Regions from separate parts of the Murimonas intestini genome, predicted to be linked through region 1. Evidence: predicted binding sites of a transcription regulator. Region 1 holds the regulator's gene; the other holds the start of a gene.

Region 1 (5,076 bases):
TCCGTTTTGTATAAGAAAATGTGATTACTGTGACTTTTTGTCATTTACCTCAGGAAAGGAAGAGCGGGAAAGGTATGCGGAGGCTCTGAAGCGGGAGATAGCAGAGGGGATAAATGCAGGGGATGACAGTTTGGGCAGTGGTACCGGCAGCGTAAAAACAAAAGATAATTGGCTGGTGACAAGCATTTTCTTTGGCGGCGGCACTCCGTCTGTTCTGGAGGGTGAGGAGCTTGCAGAGATTTTAGGGACTGTGAGGCAGTCTTTTGAAGTGGAGGAGGACGCTGAGATTACAATGGAGGCAAATCCGGGAACTCTGACACCTGAAAAGCTTGACATATGCAGGAGGGCCGGATTTAACAGGATCAGCCTGGGCCTGCAGTCTTCTCACAATAAAGAATTGAAAAATCTGGGAAGAATCCATACCTGGGAAGAATTTCTTGAGAGCTTTTCAACAGCCAGAAAGGCGGGCTTTCATAATATTAATGTGGATCTGATGTCGGCCCTGCCCGGGCAGACGAGAGAGTCCTGGGCTGACACACTGCATAAGGTGTGCGCGCTGGAGCCGGAGCATATTTCAGCCTACAGCCTCATCATAGAGGAGGGGACGCCTTTTTATGACAGGTATGCGCATGATGTGCAACTCAGGGAAGAGGGAAAAGCGTGCAGGTTGCTTCCTTCAGAGGAAGAGGAGCGTATGATGTATGAAGATACGGCTGCTATACTGTGTGCAGCAGGATACAGGCGTTATGAAATATCCAATTATGCAAAGCCCGGCTATGAGTGCAGGCACAATACAGCATACTGGAGGCGTCAGGACTATATTGGATTTGGACTGGGCGCGTCATCCCTGATCAATGAGTGCAGGTTTTCAAACACACGGCAGATGTCATCCTATACTGCGGGAAACAAAAGAAGAGAGGAAGCGGAATATCTGGATACAAAGGCGTCCATGGAAGAATTCATGTTTCTGGGCCTGCGTATGTGTGACGGTATTTCCGTATCAGAATTTGAGAAACAGTTTCAGACGGGATTTGAAAAAATGTATGGAGATATTACTGAAAAGCTGGTAAAAGACGGGCTGCTTTACAGGAAAGACGGGCGGATAGCCCTGACGGAGAGAGGAACAGACTTGAGCAATTATGTGATGGCACAGTACCTGCTGGACTGACACGCCATCCTGGGGGCCGGCCGGCGCATCAGCTGCCGGCTCCCAGTTTCCCGACTACGTAGTCATGAATGGCAATATAAGTGTTTTCTGTGTAATGGAGTCCGTCCATTGTCTCCAGAGAAGTGCTCAGAAGGTATGTGTAGCAGTCCAGATAACGGTCCGGGAAGGATTCCTTCATCTTGTCATTAAAATCACAGATGATCTTGTTGCTGATGGCGGGGCAGAGCTCATCCATCACAGGATTCACAGACATTATATAGAAGTCGGTGTCAGGATGAGAGGAAAAAAGCTCCTGATATAATTCAATATATTCATTAATGTTTTTGTAGTCGTTTACCCCCAGATTCAGGATGACCGGGCAGTCTGGTGCTTCAGATATAAAGGATTCAAGCTGTGCCATCCCTGTGTCCCTGAACCATACGTAACCTTCACCGGATTTGGCGTCAAACATACATCTATCTTCCGGATAGAACGATTTGACTGCCTCCTGCATCCCAACAGTCCTGGAGTCACCCACAAATATGAAACGGTGCTCCGGCATAGCAGCAGATCCATTACCGCCCTGATTTCCATCTATAGAAGAGGAATCGGGGCCATTTTTATTTTGAGCCTGTCCATCCGGGGAGGACAGTGCGGCTGATTCTGAAGCGGCCCTGTCTGTGCTCTCATCTTTTCTCATAAAGATAGTAAGATAAGCTGTGAATGCCAGCAAAGCAATGATCAGAACAGTGATAAAGGCCATCCAGAGTGTATTTCCTTTTTTCATTCTTTTTTCAGTCCTGTGTGGACATCCTTTCTTTATATATAGGCTGATTATTGCAATCATATCATATTTCATTAAAAAGTCAAACAAATCCTTTCGTCCCCATTCGCCATTCCAGGGGCTTTCCGGTGCAGAAACTTCAAGAGCATATCAAATTGTGTCAATTTCAAAAAATGTATAAAAAAAATATAAAGCCTATTGACAAAGAAGATGTCTGGTGCTATCTTAGGAACATAGATGTTAGCACTCGACTTAATAGAGTGCTAATAACATGATAAGGCATACACCTCCGTGCACCCCATAGTATAGATTCTTATGGATGGGCGTGCTTCGCACGATAAGGCATGGATAAAGAAAGGAGGAAGATTTCAAAGATGCAGCTGGACGACAGGAAATCAAAGATACTACAGGCTATCATAAAGACTTATCTGGAAACAGGTGAGCCGGTAGGGTCCAGAACAATATCAAAATATGCTGATTTGAATCTGAGCTCCGCAACAATCAGAAATGAGATGGCTGATCTGGAAGAACTGGGTTATATTATCCAGCCCCATACCTCGGCCGGAAGGATTCCAACAGATACGGGCTACAGGCTGTACGTAGACCAGCTGATGGAAGAGAAAGAACGGGAAGTCACTGAAATGAAAGAGCTGATGATCCAGAAGCAGGATAAGATGGATCTGGTTCTTAAGGAAGCGGCAAAGGTGCTGGCGACAAACACAAATTATGCTACAATGGTTTCAACGCCTCAGTACCGCAGGACAAAGCTGAAATTCATACAACTGTCACAGGTGGATGAAGGACAGCTGCTGGCAGTGGTTGTCTCAGAAAATAATGTAGTAAAAAACAAGATGATCCGGATAGAACACTTACTGGATAATGAGACCATCTTAAAGCTAAATATCCTGCTGAATACAAGCCTGAACGGCCTTACGATCGAACAGATCAATCTGGCGACCATCTCAAGGCTGAAGGAGCAGGCCGGGATCCACAGTGAAGTGGTCAACAGTGTTCTGGATGCTGTGGCAGAAGCCATACAGACAGATGATGAAGACCTGGAGATATATACAAGCGGTGCCACAAACATCTTCAAGTATCCAGAACTGAGTGACAGTGGGAGAGCAAGTGAGCTGATCAGTACATTTGAAGAAAAGCATCAGCTGGCAAATCTGGTGACCGAGACTGTTGAGAATGCCAATAAAAACGGCATTCAGGTCTATATAGGAAATGAGACGCCCGTACAGGCTATGAAGGACTGCAGTGTGGTTACGGCAACTTATGATTTAGGTGAGGGGATGCAGGGAACAATAGGGATCATTGGTCCTAAAAGGATGGATTACGATAAAGTCTTAAGCACCCTGAAGACCCTGATGATACAGCTTGATACAATATTTAAAAAAGAATGAGAAAGGCGGTAGAGAAACGTGGCCGATGAAAAAATGGAAAAAGATTTAGAAAGAGACAGCGAAATCGATATTTCAGATGAGATGCTGGAAGATATAGAAGAAGACAGCGCAGAGGATGCTGTAGAGGATTCCACAGCCGGTACAGATGAAGAATCTGAGGATATGGAAGAGGCTGAGGAGGCCGGCAACGGAGAGTCAAAAGAAAACGGTGACACTCAGGGCGGTAAGAAAGGCTTCTTCGGAAAGAAGAAGGAGAAAAAAGACAAGAAAGACAGCCAGATAGAAGAACTTACCGACAGACTGAAGAGACAGATGGCTGAGTTTGACAATTTCCGCAAAAGGACAGAAAAAGAGAAAGCGGGAATGTATGAGATAGGCGCCAAGAGCGTCATTGAAAAGATGCTTCCTGTAGTTGACAACTTCGAAAGAGGGCTGGCTCAGGTTACAGAGGATAAAAAGGATGATCCCTTCGTTACAGGGATGGAAAAGATCTATAAACAGATGATGACAGTATTTGAGGAGCTGGAAGTAAAGCCGATCGAAGCTGTCGGACAGGAATTTGATCCGAATTTCCACAACGCAGTGATGCACGTGGAGGATGAAGAAGCCGGCGACAACATCGTGGTGGAAGAATTCCAGAAGGGTTATACCTACCGCGAATCTGTGGTACGCCACAGTATGGTTAAAGTAGCTAACTAGTTGTAATAATAACAGATAAATTAAAAACAATTCTTATTGAAAGAGGAGGACTCTATTATGAGCAAAATCATTGGTATTGATTTAGGAACAACAAACAGCTGCGTAGCAGTTATGGAAGGCGGAAAGCCAGTAGTTATCCCGAATACGGAGGGAGCAAGGACAACACCGTCAGTAGTGGCTTTTACAAAGACAGGTGAGAGGCTTGTAGGTGAGCCTGCAAAACGTCAGGCAGTTACAAACTCTGACAAGACAATCTCTTCTATTAAGAGACATATGGGAACTGACTACAGGGTTAACATTGACGACAAGAAATATTCACCCCAGGAAATCTCCGCAATGATCCTTCAGAAAATGAAACAGGACGCAGAGAACTATCTTGGTGAGAAAGTAACAGAGGCAGTTATCACAGTGCCCGCATATTTCAACGATGCTCAGCGTCAGGCAACAAAAGATGCAGGTAAGATCGCAGGCCTGGAAGTTAAACGTATCATCAACGAGCCGACAGCAGCAGCGCTGGCTTACGGACTTGATAATGAAAAAGAGCAGAAGATCATGGTTTATGACCTGGGCGGCGGTACATTCGACGTTTCTATCATTGAAATCGGCGAGGGTGTCATCGAAGTTCTCTCAACAGCCGGAGATAACAGGCTGGGCGGTGACGACTTCGACCAGAGAGTTACAGATTATATGATACAGGAATTCAAGAAAGCTGAAGGAGTTGATCTGTCAAATGACAAGATGGCTCTCCAGAGATTAAAAGAAGCAGCTGAGAAAGCGAAAAAAGAGCTTTCAAGTGCAACAACAACTAACATTAACCTTCCGTTCATCACAGCTACAGCTGAAGGACCGAAGCATTTTGATATGAACCTGACAAGAGCTAAATTTGATGAGCTGACACATGATCTTGTAGAGAGAACAGCAACACCTGTCACAACAGCGCTTAAGGATGCAGGGCTGACAGCAAGCGAGATCTCCAAAGTCCTTCTTGTCGGCGGATCTACACGTATCCCGGCTGTACAGGATAAGGTTAAAGCTCTGAC
Region 2 (5,076 bases), on a different contig from region 1:
GCGTACAGCACTCGTATTATGCTCCCTGGGGTTACTGTACACACGTCACCATCCCGCGAGGTGTTTTCGTGCGTATTTGCACGAAAATCCCGAGGGCTACAGCGCGAAACGGCGTTTTTTGCCGTTTCTGTGCATCGCGGAGCGTGTTACTGGTCACGGAGTGAACAGTAATCCCCCCGGGAATGCCGCAAATGCGGCATCCTCCGGGGGGTTTTAACTATTTAGCAAGAAGCATCATGATCTCATTGCTGCGGCTGATGAATTTTGTCATTTCTTCCGGTGACAGCGGCTTATGGCTTAAAAGAGCCAGATCATAGAGCTGTTCACAGAACATCGGGATATTCTCTGAATCTTTGTTGTCAAAGATATACTTAACAAGCTTATTGTTTGCGTTGAGTACAAGAGTCTCAGAGGAACCGAACATGGACGGATCCATTCCATACATGTTGTACATCTTCATCATATCCTGCATACGGCGGGATTCCTCAGAAAGTGTGATCATAGAAGAGATATTCTCATTCTTTAATTTCTCAACCTTTACTTCCAGCTTATCCTTGCCAAGCGCCTTGCGGAATACTTCTGTCAGTGTATCTGTCTCTTCCTTCAGGTCTGCAGCGTCGTTTTCTTTGACATCAGCATTTACCTCGGAATCGATCCTCTGGAATTTTATTTCTTCGTTCTTCTGCTCTACGTGTGAGATGAACGGAGAATCAATATTATGTTTCAGGATAACAGCGTCAAGGCCTTCTTCTTTAAACATGTTGATATACTGGCTCTGCTGTACTTCGTCCGTTACATAATAGAGGATAGTCTTTGGCTTCTCAGCATTTTCCTCCTTAGAATCATCAGAAGCTGTGTCAGCCTGCGGCTCGGCCTGCTCAGCATTTTCTTCTTCCTTCTTTGTCTCCTCGATGAAATCCTTCAGTGTCAGATATCTTCCGTCCAGATTTTTATAGAGGATATAATCCATCATCTTTTCACTGAATTTTTCTTCCTTCAGGCAGCCGAACTTGATAAACGGGCTGATATCATCCCAGTATTTTTCATAATTCTCACGGTCTGTCTTGCACATTCCTGAAAGCTTGTCTGCCACCTTCTTAGAAATGTAATCAGAGATTTTTTTGACAAATCCATCATTCTGAAGAGCGCTTCTGGATACATTCAGCGGCAGATCAGGACAGTCGATGACACCCTTTAAGAGCATCAAAAATTCAGGGATGACCTCTTTAATATTGTCAGCGATAAATACCTGGTTATTGTACAGCTTGATGGTTCCTTCAATGGAATCGTATTCTGTATTGATCTTCGGGAAATAAAGGATTCCCTTTAAATTAAACGGATAGTCCATGTTCAGATGGATCCAGAAAAGAGGCTCCTTGTAGTCCATGAATACCTTGCGGTAAAAGTCTCTGTATTCGTCATCTGTACATTCATTTGGATGCTTCATCCACAGGGGAGAAGTATCGCTTAAGGATACAGGGCGCTTGTTGATCTTTACACGGTCCCTGGCAGGTGATACCTCAACCTGTTCCTTTTCACCATTTTCGTTCTCTTTTTCTTCAAATTTGGCATCCTCATGGATGTGTTCTACAACTACGTCATCTTCTGTCAGCTGATCCTCGTCGATAGTCTCATACTGCTGTTCAGCAGCTGCATTATCCAGGAATATCTCAACTGGCATGAAAGAGCAGTATTTTTCTATAACTTCACGGGCGCGGTATTCATTGGAGAATTCTACACTTTCCTCATTCAGGAAAAGAGTGATCTCAGTACCTACTGTTGTCTTTTCTCCATCGCTTAAAGTATATTCTGTTCCGCCGTCACATTCCCAGTGTACAGGCTTAGCGCCTTCTTTATAAGAAAGGGTATCGATGTGCACTTCATCTGCAACCATGAATGCTGAGTAGAAGCCAAGGCCGAAATGTCCGATGATCTCATCGTTGTTGGTCTTATCTTTATATTTTTCCAGAAATTCAGTTGCACCTGAAAAAGCTATCTGGGTGATGTACTCCTCAACCTCGTCGGCATCCATACCAAGACCATTATCTATGAATTTAAGAGTCTTGTCCGTAGGATTTACGATAACTTCAATTTTAGATCTGTATTTCTCAGGGAAACTATATTCCCCCATGATCTCCAGCTTTTTTAACTTTGTGATGGCATCACAGCCGTTGGAAATCAATTCACGGAAAAAGATATCGTGGTCTGAATACAGCCACTTTTTGATGATTGGAAATATATTCTCGCTGTTGATTGATAAGCTTCCTGTTTTATTGCTCATTCAAAAACACTCCTTTGCATTTTTACTTGTTTCACTCTAGAAAGTAGTGTAATACGATGTGACGGAAAAGTCAAGAAAAAATTAGCACTCAAACAAGGTGAGTGCTAACAATTTTTTATAAAATTTATTAACAAAAAATAAAAAAGGCCATTACAGGAGTTCAAAATCAATTTCCTGCTTTAAAAAGAACTTCTGTACCATGTGGTCCCATTCATGCTCCAGGGACTTGTCAAGTGTGAAGAGTGACATGGAGGTGCCTGTGATGCAGGTAAGCATACTCCCATCATATTTCAGGTTCAGGAAAAGGCCGTTTACGTCATCGGAAGTAAACGGCAGCTGTGCCTGGGTGAGAAGCCGCTTCAGGTTTGGCCTGGAGAGCTGGAAAACGATCTTAAAACCAAGAGGCGTCTTCCGCCCTTTCATAAGCTCAAAGCAGATCGGACGTACCTGCTCCCAAAGTGAAAATGTACGTTCAGACAGGGACTCATCCTCCAGTTCTTCTTTTGAAAAGAAATCTTTCTGGAGATGGCCGTCTATATAAAATGTATTATAGGTAGTGACTGCCGCTTCTGTGACCAGAAAATGGTCAAATGTGCCGGTCAGAAGCAGTTTATTCATAAAATTTTTCAGTCCCGAAATCTGTAGTGATATCATAGATCCTCCTTGTGCCAGCATAAGACAGCTGTATTTCCACAAACTGTGTCTCACATCTTGCGGAAAGCATTTTTCAAACACGCTATAGAGCTATTATATAATTATTTTTTTGAAAAGGGAAGCAGAAAACCCCTTTTCAAAGGGAATTATATGTGCTATGATAATGTAGTATTCAAAACTACATTATATATTTTCTTTGACGAACTCTTATAGGTATTGATTTGAGGTATTATAGAAAGAGAATCGGTTAAACTGTAATGTCAGAAGGAGCATATGATCTGGTACATAAGGGAAAGATCTGGGGTACCGGATATTTAATGTTACTGTTCACTCCGTGACCAGTAACACGCTTCGCGATGCACAGAAACGGCTCAAAGCGCCGTTTCGCGCTGCAGCCCTCGGGATTTTCGTGCAAAATACGCACGAAAACACCTCGCGGGACGGTGACGTGTGAATAGTAACCAATTATTTGCAAATAAATTTATAAAAGCGGTCTGCGGGACCGCCGGGCCAGGAGGATTTTAAATGAGCTATAAAATTGTAATTGACAGCTGCGGAGAGCTGACACAAGAAATGAAGGAGAGCGGACTCTATGAGACAGCGTCACTTACCATGCAGGTGGATGAATACACAATAGTAGATGACGAGAGCTTTGACCAGGCTGATTTTTTGAAAAAGGTGGCGGACAGCCCGAACTGCCCAAAGTCATCATGTCCATCGCCGGAGCGTTATATGAAAGCATATGACTGCGGAGCTGAGCACGTATATGCAGTCACTTTGTCCGCGGAGCTGAGCGGTTCTTATAACAGCGCCATACTCGGCAAGAATCTGTTTGCAGAAGAAAAACCGGAAGTAAAAGTGTATGTGTTTAATTCTCGATCAGCGTCCATAGGTGAGACGCTCATAGGGCTTAAAATACGGGAGTGCGAAGAAGCCGGCATGACTTTTGAAGAAGTTGTTGAGGCTGTGGAAGCATATATTGCGGAGCAAAATACATGGTTTGTACTGGAAAACCTGGATACCTTAAGAAAAAACGGCCGCTTAAGCACGATCAAGGCATTTGTGGCCACTGCCCTTAAAATAAAGCCCCTTATGGGCGCCAATGAGAATGGTGAGATCATTCAGCTGGACCAGGCGAGGGGAATGAACAAGGCTCTTATAAAAATGGTAGACTCCATTATAGAAAAGGTAGAAAATCCGGAGGACAGGATCCTGGCCATATCCCACTGCAACTGTCCGGACAGGGCGCAGATGGTAAAGGAAGCCATTTCAAAACGGATAGGTTTGAAGGATATCTTTATCGCAGATACAGCAGGTATCAGTTCCATGTATGCGAATGACGGCGGCATTATTGTGGTCTGCTGACAGGCTCTAATATAAAAGTGAAGAAAAAGTAAAAAAGACATGCAAAATTCACAAAAATGGTGTATAATCTTCATAAAAGAGCGGCATATTCCAGGATAGACCGTTCGTATCGATTATGTAAGGAGAGAATTATAAGATGAGCCAGCAGAAAGTAGACCGGTACAAACAGGAAAAGGCTAACCGCCAGAAGATGATTAAAAAGCAGAAAAGAGAGATTTTGATCCTGAAGATAGCAGGCAGCCTCATCGCATTGGCTTTGGTGGGATGGGTTGGATTTTCTGTTTATGACATGACGCATGTGGAGACAAAGCAGACATATGAGATAGATACAACTGCACTTGATGAGTACATGCAGACGCTGAGTACAGAACAGAATTAAGTATCTGTCAGGTATGTGACAGCTGTCAATTTAGAAGGATATTGGACAGCCCTGTGATTCGAATCAAATATCCTGCTGCCTGCAGCGGGGGATTTGATCAGAGTTACAGGGCTGTTTTTATTTCATAAGAAACTTCGTTTCCTATGAAATAAAACGTTACTGGTCACGAAGTGACCAGTAACACGCTCCGCGATGCACAGAAACGGCAAAACCGCCGTTTCGCGCTGTAACCCTCGGGATTTTCGTGCATATACGCACGAAAACACCTCGCGGGATGGTGACGTGTGAACAGTACCAATAAAACCCTCCGGGGGGATGCGCAGCTGCGCGCGCGGAACAAAAGCTGCGCTATCCAAAATATAGGCTCGCGGGGGGCATGGAGCGCACTTTTGTTCTG

The links. The regulator HrcA, encoded in region 1, represses chaperone genes, less so after heat shock. The targets are predictions, from matches to a motif close to TGTTAGCACTCNNNNNNNNNGAGTGCTAACA.
Region 2: htpG (molecular chaperone HtpG) is a predicted target of HrcA. The motif match lies at 2,361-2,391, and genes of this name have one in related genera.

What each region holds. Positions count from the first base shown of each region.
Region 1 covers NZ_JANKBI010000010.1:3,826-8,901, reverse strand. Annotated here, with positions in the region: gene hemW (radical SAM family heme chaperone HemW) at 1-1,168, shown strand, start outside; gene NSB28_RS14410 (SGNH/GDSL hydrolase family protein) at 1,197-1,934, opposite strand; gene hrcA (heat-inducible transcriptional repressor HrcA) at 2,276-3,337, shown strand; gene grpE (nucleotide exchange factor GrpE) at 3,356-4,036, shown strand; gene dnaK (molecular chaperone DnaK) at 4,094-5,076, shown strand, end outside.
Region 2 covers NZ_JANKBI010000002.1:456,176-461,251, forward strand. Annotated here, with positions in the region: gene htpG (molecular chaperone HtpG) at 218-2,281, opposite strand; gene NSB28_RS05990 (DUF5721 family protein) at 2,432-2,935, opposite strand; gene NSB28_RS05995 (DegV family protein) at 3,461-4,300, shown strand; gene NSB28_RS06000 (hypothetical protein) at 4,437-4,679, shown strand.